DNA from 2 places in the Sporosarcina contaminans genome. Region 1 is predicted to be linked to the other one. Evidence: riboswitches for the same ligand, from Rfam matches in the RefSeq annotation. Region 1 holds a riboswitch; the other holds the start of a gene.
What was found. Region 1 has a riboswitch for S-adenosylmethionine ahead of metK (methionine adenosyltransferase). Riboswitches for the same ligand answer to the same signal wherever they lie in the genome.

Region 1 (5,207 bases):
AAGCCGTCTTGCAAACCGATTTCCATCATGCTTTTCACATGACGCACATAAGACTCAAAAGATTCATCGTGTAGTTTATTGCCCTTTTCCTCGCCATGGCCAGGTAAATCGCTCGTTACAACATGAAAACCGCCTATGCGTAATTCTTGAATGAGCCATGCATATCGACGATGATGTTCATATGCATTATGGACAATGACAACAACCGCTTTCGGCTGTCCTTCTGCTTCCCATTTCCACATGTTCCATCGTCCTCCGTTCGTGCAATTCAATTAGATTAAAAGATCATCATGTTTTTTATGATATGATAGATTATACACGATTTTGATAAAATGAGGTGGTCATCATGATTTATCCGTATGGAGAAAAATCTCCAAAAATTCACCCTTCTGTCTATGTCGCTGACTACGCAACAATTACAGGGGATGTAACAATTGGCGCAAATAGTTCAATCTGGTTCAACACCGTTATCCGGGGAGATGTAGCGCCAACCATAATTGGCGAGCGTGTAAGTATCCAAGATTTAAGCTGCTTGCACCAAAGCCCGAATCGCACTCTGCTTATTGAAGACGATGTAACTGTTGGGCATAAAGCAACATTACATAGCTGTATCATCCGTAAAGGTGCTCTTATTGGAATGGGAGCAATTATTTTAGATGGCGCAGAAATTGGCGAAGGCGCATTTATCGGTGCCGGCAGCCTCGTACCCCCCGGCAAGAAAATCCCGCCAAACACATTGGCATTGGGCTCTCCAGCAAAAGTAGTCCGTGAATTAAACGACGAAGACCGCGAAGATATGTTGCGCATCGTCAACAGCTATGTTGAAAAAGGACAGGTTTATAAAAAGATGCAAAAATAAACAGGCGCTGCTCTGAAGAGGGGCAGCGTCTGTTTTATGTTTTGTTGGGTGCTACAACCTTTTGTAATGCTTGTAATTAACGAATTAGTATCGAGCGGCAAACGTGTAGTTTATGCGTTCTATAACACCATACGAGCGGATTCAGCTGTAATACGAGCGTCTTAACACCCAATTCGGGCAGAGAACGAGGGCTTCAAGCGGTTATCCACACACTTCGAGCGGATACATGAAAACTTCAAGCACTTCCGCATTCAAGCAGAGACAGGGGTTCTTCAAGCCATTTTACACAACATTCGAGGGGACACTTGCAGATTTCGAGCGATTCAGCTCTTCATTTTAACGGTTCTCTACACATTTCGAGCGAGGTGTTTCATATACCTACAATAAAAAAAGAAAGCAAGGAATGAACCCTTGCTTCCCACATGAATATTTTATTACCGTACTGACAAACCGGTTCTTTCAACCAACTCTGCCGCTTTGTCTGTCTGCTCCCAAGGAAGCTCAACATCCGTGCGGCCGAAATGGCCATATGCTGCAGTTTGTTTATAAATTGGACGTCTAAGGTCAAGCATTTTGATTATGCCTGCAGGGCGTAAATCGAATAGTTCGCGCACAAGCTCAACCAATTTGCTTTCCTCAACTTTTCCTGTTCCGAATGTATCAATCGAAATAGAGACAGGTTTCGCAACACCGATCGCATACGCCAACTGCACTTCGCAACGCTCTGCAAGTCCTGCAGCGACAATGTTTTTCGCTACATAACGCGCTGCGTAGGAAGCGGAACGGTCAACTTTCGTCGCGTCTTTTCCGGAGAAGGCTCCGCCGCCATGGCGAGCATATCCACCGTACGTGTCAACGATGATTTTTCGTCCTGTTAATCCGGCATCTCCTTGCGGACCGCCGATAACGAAACGACCTGAAGGGTTGATGAAGTATTTTGTATCTTCATCCAATAACTCTTTCGGTACGACTGGATAAATGACATGCTCTTTAATGTCTTGCTGGATTTGTTCAAGTGTCGTATCAGGATGATGCTGTGTAGAAATGACGATTGTATCAATCCGTATTGGACGATTGTTGTCATCATACTCAACTGTCACTTGCGTTTTACCATCCGGACGCAAATAAGGAAGCGTATCATTTTTTCTCACTTCCGCTAGTCTGCGTGACAGCTTATGGGACAAACTAATTGGCATCGGCATCAGTTCTGGTGTTTCATTGCAAGCATACCCAAACATTAATCCTTGGTCGCCCGCTCCGATTGCTTCCAATTCTTCGTCCGTCATCGTTCCTTCCCGTGCTTCTAAAGCTTGGTCAACGCTCGCAGCAATATCAGGCGATTGTTCGTCGATCGAAGTTAAAACGGAAGATGTCTCCCAATCGAATCCGAACTTGGCGCGAGTATAGCCGATTTCTTTCACAGTATCCCGAACAACTTTTGGAATATCGACATAAGTCGTTGTTGTGATTTCTCCGATCACAAGCACTAATCCTGTCGTAATTGTCGTCTCGCATGCGACTCGTGCATTCGGATCTTCTTCTAAAATAGCGTCCAAAATGGCATCCGAAATTTGGTCGCACATTTTGTCTGGATGTCCTTCCGTTACTGATTCTGAAGTAAACAGTCGGCGGTTTGTCATTATAATTTCCTCCTTAACGGCTTGCAAATATTGATACGGTACTCTATTTTTCCCAGATAGTTCCACGCCTGAAGAGAGTCGACGTCAACATACACAAGGATTAAGGGCTTGATAAAATCAATTGGGCCTTGGCATAGTCGCATCATCTTTTTACATGCGCCTGAATGCGCAATGCAAAATTCATGACAACCGCCGGAGGCTTATCTTCATTTGTCGAGTATAGGAACTCTCGCTAAAAAGTGAAATGTATCTCAACGCTTCAAAGATGGATCTCTATCTTAATGAAGATAAAAAAGCCCTTCGCTCACGTAAATGCACATGAGGAAAGGCATGATTTCAAATGCAGCACCTTTCACTCTTATCGTCCAAGGTGTAAAACCTTGCCTCAGGTTTGGCACCTTCTCGTAGCTTGCACTACGCAGGTTGCCGGGCTTCATAGGGCCTGTCCCTCCGCCAGCTCGGGATAAGAGTATCCGTTCATGTAACCATGCTACGAAAAAGTTTTCACTTTGTCAAATCTTTTTGAGCTTAACTGCTTGAGTTTTGAATTAGTATAGATTATTATTCTTAATGTGTTATACTATTTACGGAATGTAATGATACCCATTTATATGGGATTAATACGCAAAGGACGGTACAAAACATATGATTTCTGCGAAGATCGAAAATGGACTAAATGAATTGCTTTCAGGAGCTAATGTCAATATCCAGCCTTCAGTGGCAGAGCTGATCGAGAAAGCTACTTCAAGAGGAGAAGCAAAGCTCTCGGCGGATGGTGCGCTATCTGCTGAAACCGGCAAGTATACAGGGCGCTCCCCTAAGGATAAATTCATTGTTGAGGAACCTTCTTCAAAAGACAAAATCGATTGGGGCAAAGTGAACCGGCCGATTTCTCAAGAAATTTTTGATTCATTATATACAAAAGTTATCAACCACTTGAAAGCGAAAGACGAATTATTCGTTTTCAAAGGATATGCAGGTGCGGATAAAGAATCGCAGCTTTCCATTCAAGTCGTCAATGAATTTGCATGGCAAAACTTATTTGTCCATAACTTATTCATCCGCCCGACTGAAGAAGAGCTTACTACACATGAGGCACAATTTACAATCTTATCGGCTCCTACTTTTAAAGCAGACCCAGCAGTCGACGGCACTGAATCCGAAACATTTATTATCGTTTCTCTCGAAAAACGCATCGTGCTAATCGGCGGAACTGAATATGCTGGAGAAATGAAAAAATCGATTTTCTCAGTAATGAACTACTTGCTGCCTGAGCACGGCATCCTGCCGATGCACTGTTCCGCTAACGTAGGAGAAGAAGGCGATGTCGCACTATTCTTCGGACTATCCGGTACAGGCAAAACGACGCTTTCTGCAGACGCGAAACGCAAATTGATTGGCGATGATGAGCATGGCTGGTCCGATAACGGCGTCTTTAACATCGAAGGCGGCTGCTATGCGAAATGCATCAACTTATCAAAAGAAAAAGAACCAGAAATTTTCGGTGCAATCCGTTTTGGCTCTGTGCTTGAAAACGTAGTTTTGGATGACAAAACACGAGTTCCTGATTATGATGATAATTCATTAACTGAAAACACGCGTGCTGCTTATCCAATCCATAATATCGAAAACATTGCAAAGCCGTCAATGGCTGGCCATCCGAAAACAATTGTGTTTTTAACTGCTGATGCATTCGGCGTGTTGCCTCCAATTTCTAAATTGACGAAAGAGCAAGCGATGTATCATTTCCTTAGCGGCTTCACTTCGAAATTAGCCGGCACTGAACGTGGGATTACTGCTCCTGAAGCAACCTTCTCAACTTGCTTCGGTTCTCCGTTCCTGCCGTTGCCTGCGACAGTATACGCAGAAATGTTAGGGCAAAAAATTGACGAGCATAATGCACAAGTGTTCCTTGTCAACACTGGCTGGACTGGCGGCGAATATGGCGTAGGTAAGCGTATGGAGCTCAAACATACTCGTACAATGGTAAATGCTGCAATCGCCGGACAATTGAACGATATTGAATTCGAAGTAAATGAAATTTTTGGCCTTGCTATGCCGAAAGCAATTGAAGGCGTTCCAAGCGAAGTTCTGAACCCTCGCAACGCTTGGAGCGATCCAGCAGCTTATGACAAAAAAGCAAAAGAACTCGCTCACCTTTTCCGTGAAAACTTCAAGAAATTTAAGTACGTTTCCGATGATTTCGTCCAAAAAGGCGGACCTATCGCTGAATAATATAAAAACACACATGGTGATCCTATCAATCCATGTGTGTTTTTTTCTTTACGTTCGATCCCAAAATCGTTGATGGGCAATTGCATTGACGAATTCATTTGCAAAGTTCGGATTGTTTTCTGCAAATACGACGCCATCCAAATTGTTTCTATCTGTTGTTTGTAAATATGAACGCCCCGATGCAGCGATACCAATCGGCTTATAATGTGTATAGGCAACTCTTACAAATTCCATAATGTCCTGCATAAATTTCATTTCGTTGTCTGACTCTCCTCCTACTACATAGAGCGCATCCAACAAATAAGGACTTGTCGTTAAAAATGTATTGGTAACTTCCATTACAGTACCATCTGAAGCAGTAACTGTGCCTAATTTTTCGCTGACAATTTCAACGAAAACGCCATACTGCTGCAATGTATTAAGAGTTGCTCTCACTTCATTCGCGTTAAATCCATCGCCAATCAATACACCGA
Region 2 (5,207 bases), on a different contig from region 1:
TGCGGACTTAGCAAAAGCATCTACCGAATTGACGATCTTTGAGATGTTCCATACAATGCCAATATCATTTATCGTTTCTCTTTTCGCAGTTCTGTTAATTGCATGCTTTTTCATAACATCCGCAGACTCGGCGACATTTGTATTAGGCATGCAGTCAACGTATGGTTCATTGACACCATCAAATAGCGTAAAAATCACATGGGGTGTCATCCAATCAGCCATTGCAGTCATCTTGCTGTCTGTGAATGGACTAACAGCATTGCAAAATACGATCATTATTGCTGCTTTGCCATTCTCTTTCATCATGTTGCTCATGATCATTTCTTTGATCAAAGCATTGCAAGGCGAAAGGCCAAAGAAAAAAGCATAAGAGACAATTGAACTCATGTAAAAAGGAGGACGGGGTACTATCCCCTCCTCCTTTTGATTAATTTGTCACCATCACCACTTCTTGCTGGCGAATGATATGAAGCAAATCAGCAACCATTGCGCTGCCTGTAGGATACATGCCGGCGCCAGGACCGACTAAAGTCAGCTGTCCAAGATATTCTGTTTCTATAATGATTGCATTGTCGACACCGTCTATACTGAAAAGCGGATGATTCGCTCCAATTAAGACAGGTCCTACCGTACCTAACAGCTTGTCGTTGTCATCTATCCATATATCTGCAACGTGACGATATCGAAGATCGCCTTTTGAAGCATCTATCACATCAATTGGTTGAATATGCTCGATCCCTACCACCGGGACGTCTTCCCAATCTGGTTGTTGACCGAAAGATAGAGAGCTTAGGATCATCAGCTTACGGAATGCATCTGTGCCGTCCACATCATCGGATGGATCCGCTTCCGCAAAGCCGTTTTTCTGAGCATCCAATAGCGCTTTTTTAAATGGCGATCCCTCTTCACGCATTTTCGTCAAAATGAAATTCGAAGTACCATTTAAGATTCCTTGAATCCGTTTTATGCGGTCACCGGCCAATAGATTGCTAACCGTCCGAATGACCGGGACACCGCCTGCCGTTGTCGCTTCAAAACCAACTTGCACATTACGGAACTCTGCATGTTTCAATAGAGCTGGACCGTGTTTAGCAAACATTTTTTTATTGGCCGTTATAATATGGCAGCCTTTTTCTATCGCATCTGATAAATATGTGTAAGCAGGCTCTTCCCCGACAATTGCTTCGAACACAACGTCTATTTCCGGATCGTCTAAGATATCTCGAATATTATCGGTAATTTTCACACCACTAATCGGCTTGCGTTTTTTCGTCTTATCTTTCACAAGGATGGTGACGACATCAACCGTGAAACCTGTATTTTCTCTTATTTCTTCACGCTTCTCTTGTAAAATTCTATACACACCTTCACCGACAGTGCCAAAACCTAAGATCGCTGCTTTGAATGACGGCATTCCATCCACCTCCTTTCAAAAGCGCAGGGGCATTTACTTTAGTTCACTATGTTGCAATTCTAAACAAGATGCTATTGCATCATAAGCGAAGCATTGGAATGTCCCCTGCAACTACTTATGAACCTATTGAACTGTAACCGGCGCTGCTTTTTCAATCGCTTGTTGCAAGTCTGCAATGATATCTTCAGGCGACTCGAGACCGACAGACAAGCGAATCAGCTCTTCGGTTACACCGGAGTTTTCCAAGTCTTCAGCAGACAATTGCTGATGTGTAGTGGATGCAGGGTGAATGATCAATGACTTGGCATCACCGACGTTGGCGACATGCGACCAAATCTCGATATTGTCAATTACCTTACGCCCCGCTTCACGTCCACCTTTAATGCCGAAAACAATAATGGAACCGAAGCCGTTTTTCAAATACTTCTTAGCATGCTCATGTGAAGGGTGGTCTTCCAAACCTGTGTAAGTTACCCACTCAACAGATGGATGGGACTGTAGGAAAGCGGCAACTTTCTGAGCATTTTCATTATGTCTCACTACTCGGAGATGAAGTGTCTCCAAACCTTGGAGGAAATTGAACGCGCTATCTGGGTCCAAGCAAGGACCAAAATCACGCAATAATTGGACGCGAAGCTTCGTGGCAAATGCAGCTGTCGCCGTGTCGACGCCATAGCGAAGACCATGATATGTTTCGTCCGGCTCTGTAAACAAAGGGAATTTACCTTTCGTCCAATCAAATTTGCCCGCATCGACTACGATGCCGCCAATTGTCGTGCCGTGACCGCCAATCCATTTTGTGGCGGAATGGATCACTACATCGGCCCCGAATTCAATCGGATTGCAGCCATAAGGTGAAGCAAAAGTATTATCAATGAGCAACGGTATATCATGCGCATGAGCAATCTCCGCCACCGCTTCGATATCTAAAACGTGTAAGCTTGGATTTCCGATTGTTTCAGCAAATAAAGCCTTTGTCTTATCTGTAATTGCGGCTTTAAAGTTTTCAGGATTCGTAGCGTCGACGAACTTCACATTGATGCCATAGCGCGGCAGCGTCACTGCGAATAAATTATATGTTCCACCGTATAGATTGCTTGCCGCTACGATTTCATCGCCAGCGCCCGCAATGTTTAAAATCGAAAACGCGATTGCCGCCATGCCAGAAGATAGTGCGACCGCAGCTGTACCTCCTTCAAGTAGCGCAATGCGTTCTTCAAATACCGCTACAGTCGGATTCGTGATTCGAGTGTAAATATTGCCCGCTTCTTGCAGGCCAAATAAGTTTTGTGCATGTTCAGTGTCGCGGAAAACGAACGAAGTCGTCCGATGGATTGGTACGGCTCTTGATCCTGTGATTGGATCTGGCTTTTGGCCGCCATGTAGAAGAAGTGTTTCCGGTTGAAGAGAGTTGTTTGCAGTCATGTGTATTACCTCCAAAGTATTAGTGTAAGATGAAAATGCAACAAATAATGTGCAATGCGGAGGCGTTGGGGGTTTTTGGAATAAAAAAATAACCCCTTTCGCTAAGAAGAGGGTTACGCTTTCGCTTATTCCTCCCCTTATCTTTCAGACCGTTTGCACGAATCTGTAGGAAGTAGCACCTTTGCAAGTTCGTCACTTGCTGGTTGCCGGGCATCGCAGGGCCTAGTCCCTCCGCCGCTCTTGATAAGAGTATGGGTGATTCAGTTTTTCATCTTGTTGTACAGTATAGGAGGACCAATTTTAAAAGTCAAGAGATTCTTATTATTTTTCTGAAACTTATGTTGCAATTCTACTTTCAGCGAAGTTCGACAATTTATGGTATACTATCAATAGACAACTTGATAGAGATCGGTTACAACCAGTTGTTTTCCATCATGCTTTTGATTGCTTAGGACAGGCCTAAGCATTTTTTCATTTTGAAAGATGATGAGAATGAACGGTAGGAGTGATTCGATTGACTTTTTCACGTAAGGAAAAACCTGTTTCAGATTTTGTCGCTGCGCGTCATATCGACGAAGAGATTTCCTTCGTCCGCAATGACCATAGAGTAAATGGAACGATTCATAAAATACTCGAGAACTCGGTCATTGTAAAGATTTCAGAAGATGACGCCGACCGAATTGGCGTAGCTTCCAATTTAACCGTTGTTTCCCATAAGAACTACACAGTAGATTAATTATACGAAGAGGCATCTCATGTAGAGATGCCTCCAGACTGTAGACAAAGTACCTTTTCACTTTATCTACAGTCTTTTTATTTTCAGTAATAGAGAAGGAATCTACAGCTCGGCTTGAAAAACGCTTGCAGAAAAGCAACTTAGTATGCGAGCGTTTATCAACAAGCTAAAACTTATCCAATGGCGAATCCATTTATTCCTTTGAGCCAAGAGGGTTCAGGTGCAGTGAAATTGTGAACTCCTTAAATTTCTTCCGCTATCGCTCCAGTCAGGCATTTGCCGTTGAGGGTTTCCATAATTTTTCTCTGCAACAAGTTTCACTCTTGGTCTTTTTATCTTATTCCTGCAATTTTAACAAGTTATGATTCAAGTCAGGTTCGACTAAAATGGCCAAAGGAAAATAAGAGTATCTCTGTAAATGAACAAAATGACATTCAAATGAAACATGAACAAATAAAACAAGACGCTGAAAAAAGATTTCAAAAAGAAATTAATGAACTAAATTTAAGTTCCGGAAAATAAAAAAAGAGAGTAGCTCGTCAGAAAAGACAGCTACTCTCATATGTTTTTACCTTCTCTAATAACATAATTCCTTAAACCTCCATGCCATCACATCAACAGCCCCATTTTGCCACCTCATCCGAATCCTCATCAATGTAAATCAAATCTCCGTCCTCAACATCTCCAAACTGCAACTCCTTATGTATTTCCTTCAACAAACCACCATAAGAAATCCGCCTCTTATAAGCCAATGCCTTGTCCAAATCCTTGATCGTCTGAATATTTTCCGCCGTGATCTTATTCCCTCGGATCACGTCTGTATCTTTTTCCGGATATTTAGATACCTCAAAAATTGCATTTTAATCCGAAATCATTTGCTGCATAGAAAAGCCTCTCCTACCATCGACTTTTTTTCAAATAAACGATTGTAGTTTCGTTGAAAATAAACATATTCAATATATTTACCTTAAAACATATTGAACCTTCCCCATCCGCCAGCGTATGATGAAAACACATCAGTCTGGGGGAATTGACATGCTTATATGGATAACGATTATTTCAATCTTTGGATATCTAGTAGGTTGCTTGCATGGGTCTGTTGTCGCCCAATGGATTTCCGGGGTTAATTTGAAGGAAACAGGCGTAAAAAATGCAGGTGCATCAAATGCGATGATTGTGTTGGGAAAACGTTTTGGCGCATTAGTCGCATTGATTGATATCGGCAAAGGAATTGCTGCTGTCGTTGTTGTGAAGCTACTGACAGCACACTTAACTTTCAATGATGAGCAAAGTGCTCTCCTCTATTTTTTAGTTGGCGCTGCTGTCGTATTTGGCCATAATTTTCCGTTCTATATGAAGTTTAGTGGGGGTAAAGGAACAGCTACCGTCATTGGAGTGCTATTCGCCATCGACTGGCGATTTGGCATTGCGGGGCTTTTGTTGTTCATTGCCGTTGCGCTATTGACCGACATTCTTGTCATCGGTGTTTTTATGCTTTATATCACTTTATTCGTTTTGGCAATCTATCTTAATGGGCACTGGCCGATTATTATTGCTGTCGCTCTTCTCTGCATGGCGATCTATAAACACTTGGAAAACTTTAAACGCATTCATACAGGGACAGAACCGCGT

Region 2: it holds a riboswitch for S-adenosylmethionine, as region 1 does, so the genes downstream of both, ACFQ38_RS11920 (O-acetylhomoserine aminocarboxypropyltransferase/cysteine synthase family protein) here and metK (methionine adenosyltransferase) in region 1, are expected to answer to the same signal.

What each region holds. Positions count from the first base shown of each region.
Region 1 is NZ_JBHTLT010000109.1:4,078-9,284, reverse strand. It holds gene ACFQ38_RS13240 (alpha/beta hydrolase) at 1-242, opposite strand, end outside; gene ACFQ38_RS13235 (gamma carbonic anhydrase) at 347-859, shown strand; gene metK (methionine adenosyltransferase) at 1,294-2,502, opposite strand; SAM riboswitch class I at 2,855-2,969, opposite strand; gene pckA (phosphoenolpyruvate carboxykinase (ATP)) at 3,145-4,734, shown strand; gene ACFQ38_RS13220 (catalase) at 4,783-5,207, opposite strand, start outside.
Region 2 is NZ_JBHTLT010000090.1:2,273-7,479, forward strand. It holds gene ACFQ38_RS11910 (glycine betaine uptake BCCT transporter) at 1-370, shown strand, start outside; gene ACFQ38_RS11915 (homoserine dehydrogenase) at 428-1,414, opposite strand; gene ACFQ38_RS11920 (O-acetylhomoserine aminocarboxypropyltransferase/cysteine synthase family protein) at 1,538-2,839, opposite strand; SAM riboswitch class I at 2,974-3,089, opposite strand; gene ACFQ38_RS11925 (DUF2187 family protein) at 3,345-3,575, shown strand; gene ACFQ38_RS11930 (protein rep) at 4,190-4,390, opposite strand; gene ACFQ38_RS11935 (glycerol-3-phosphate acyltransferase) at 4,611-5,207, shown strand, end outside.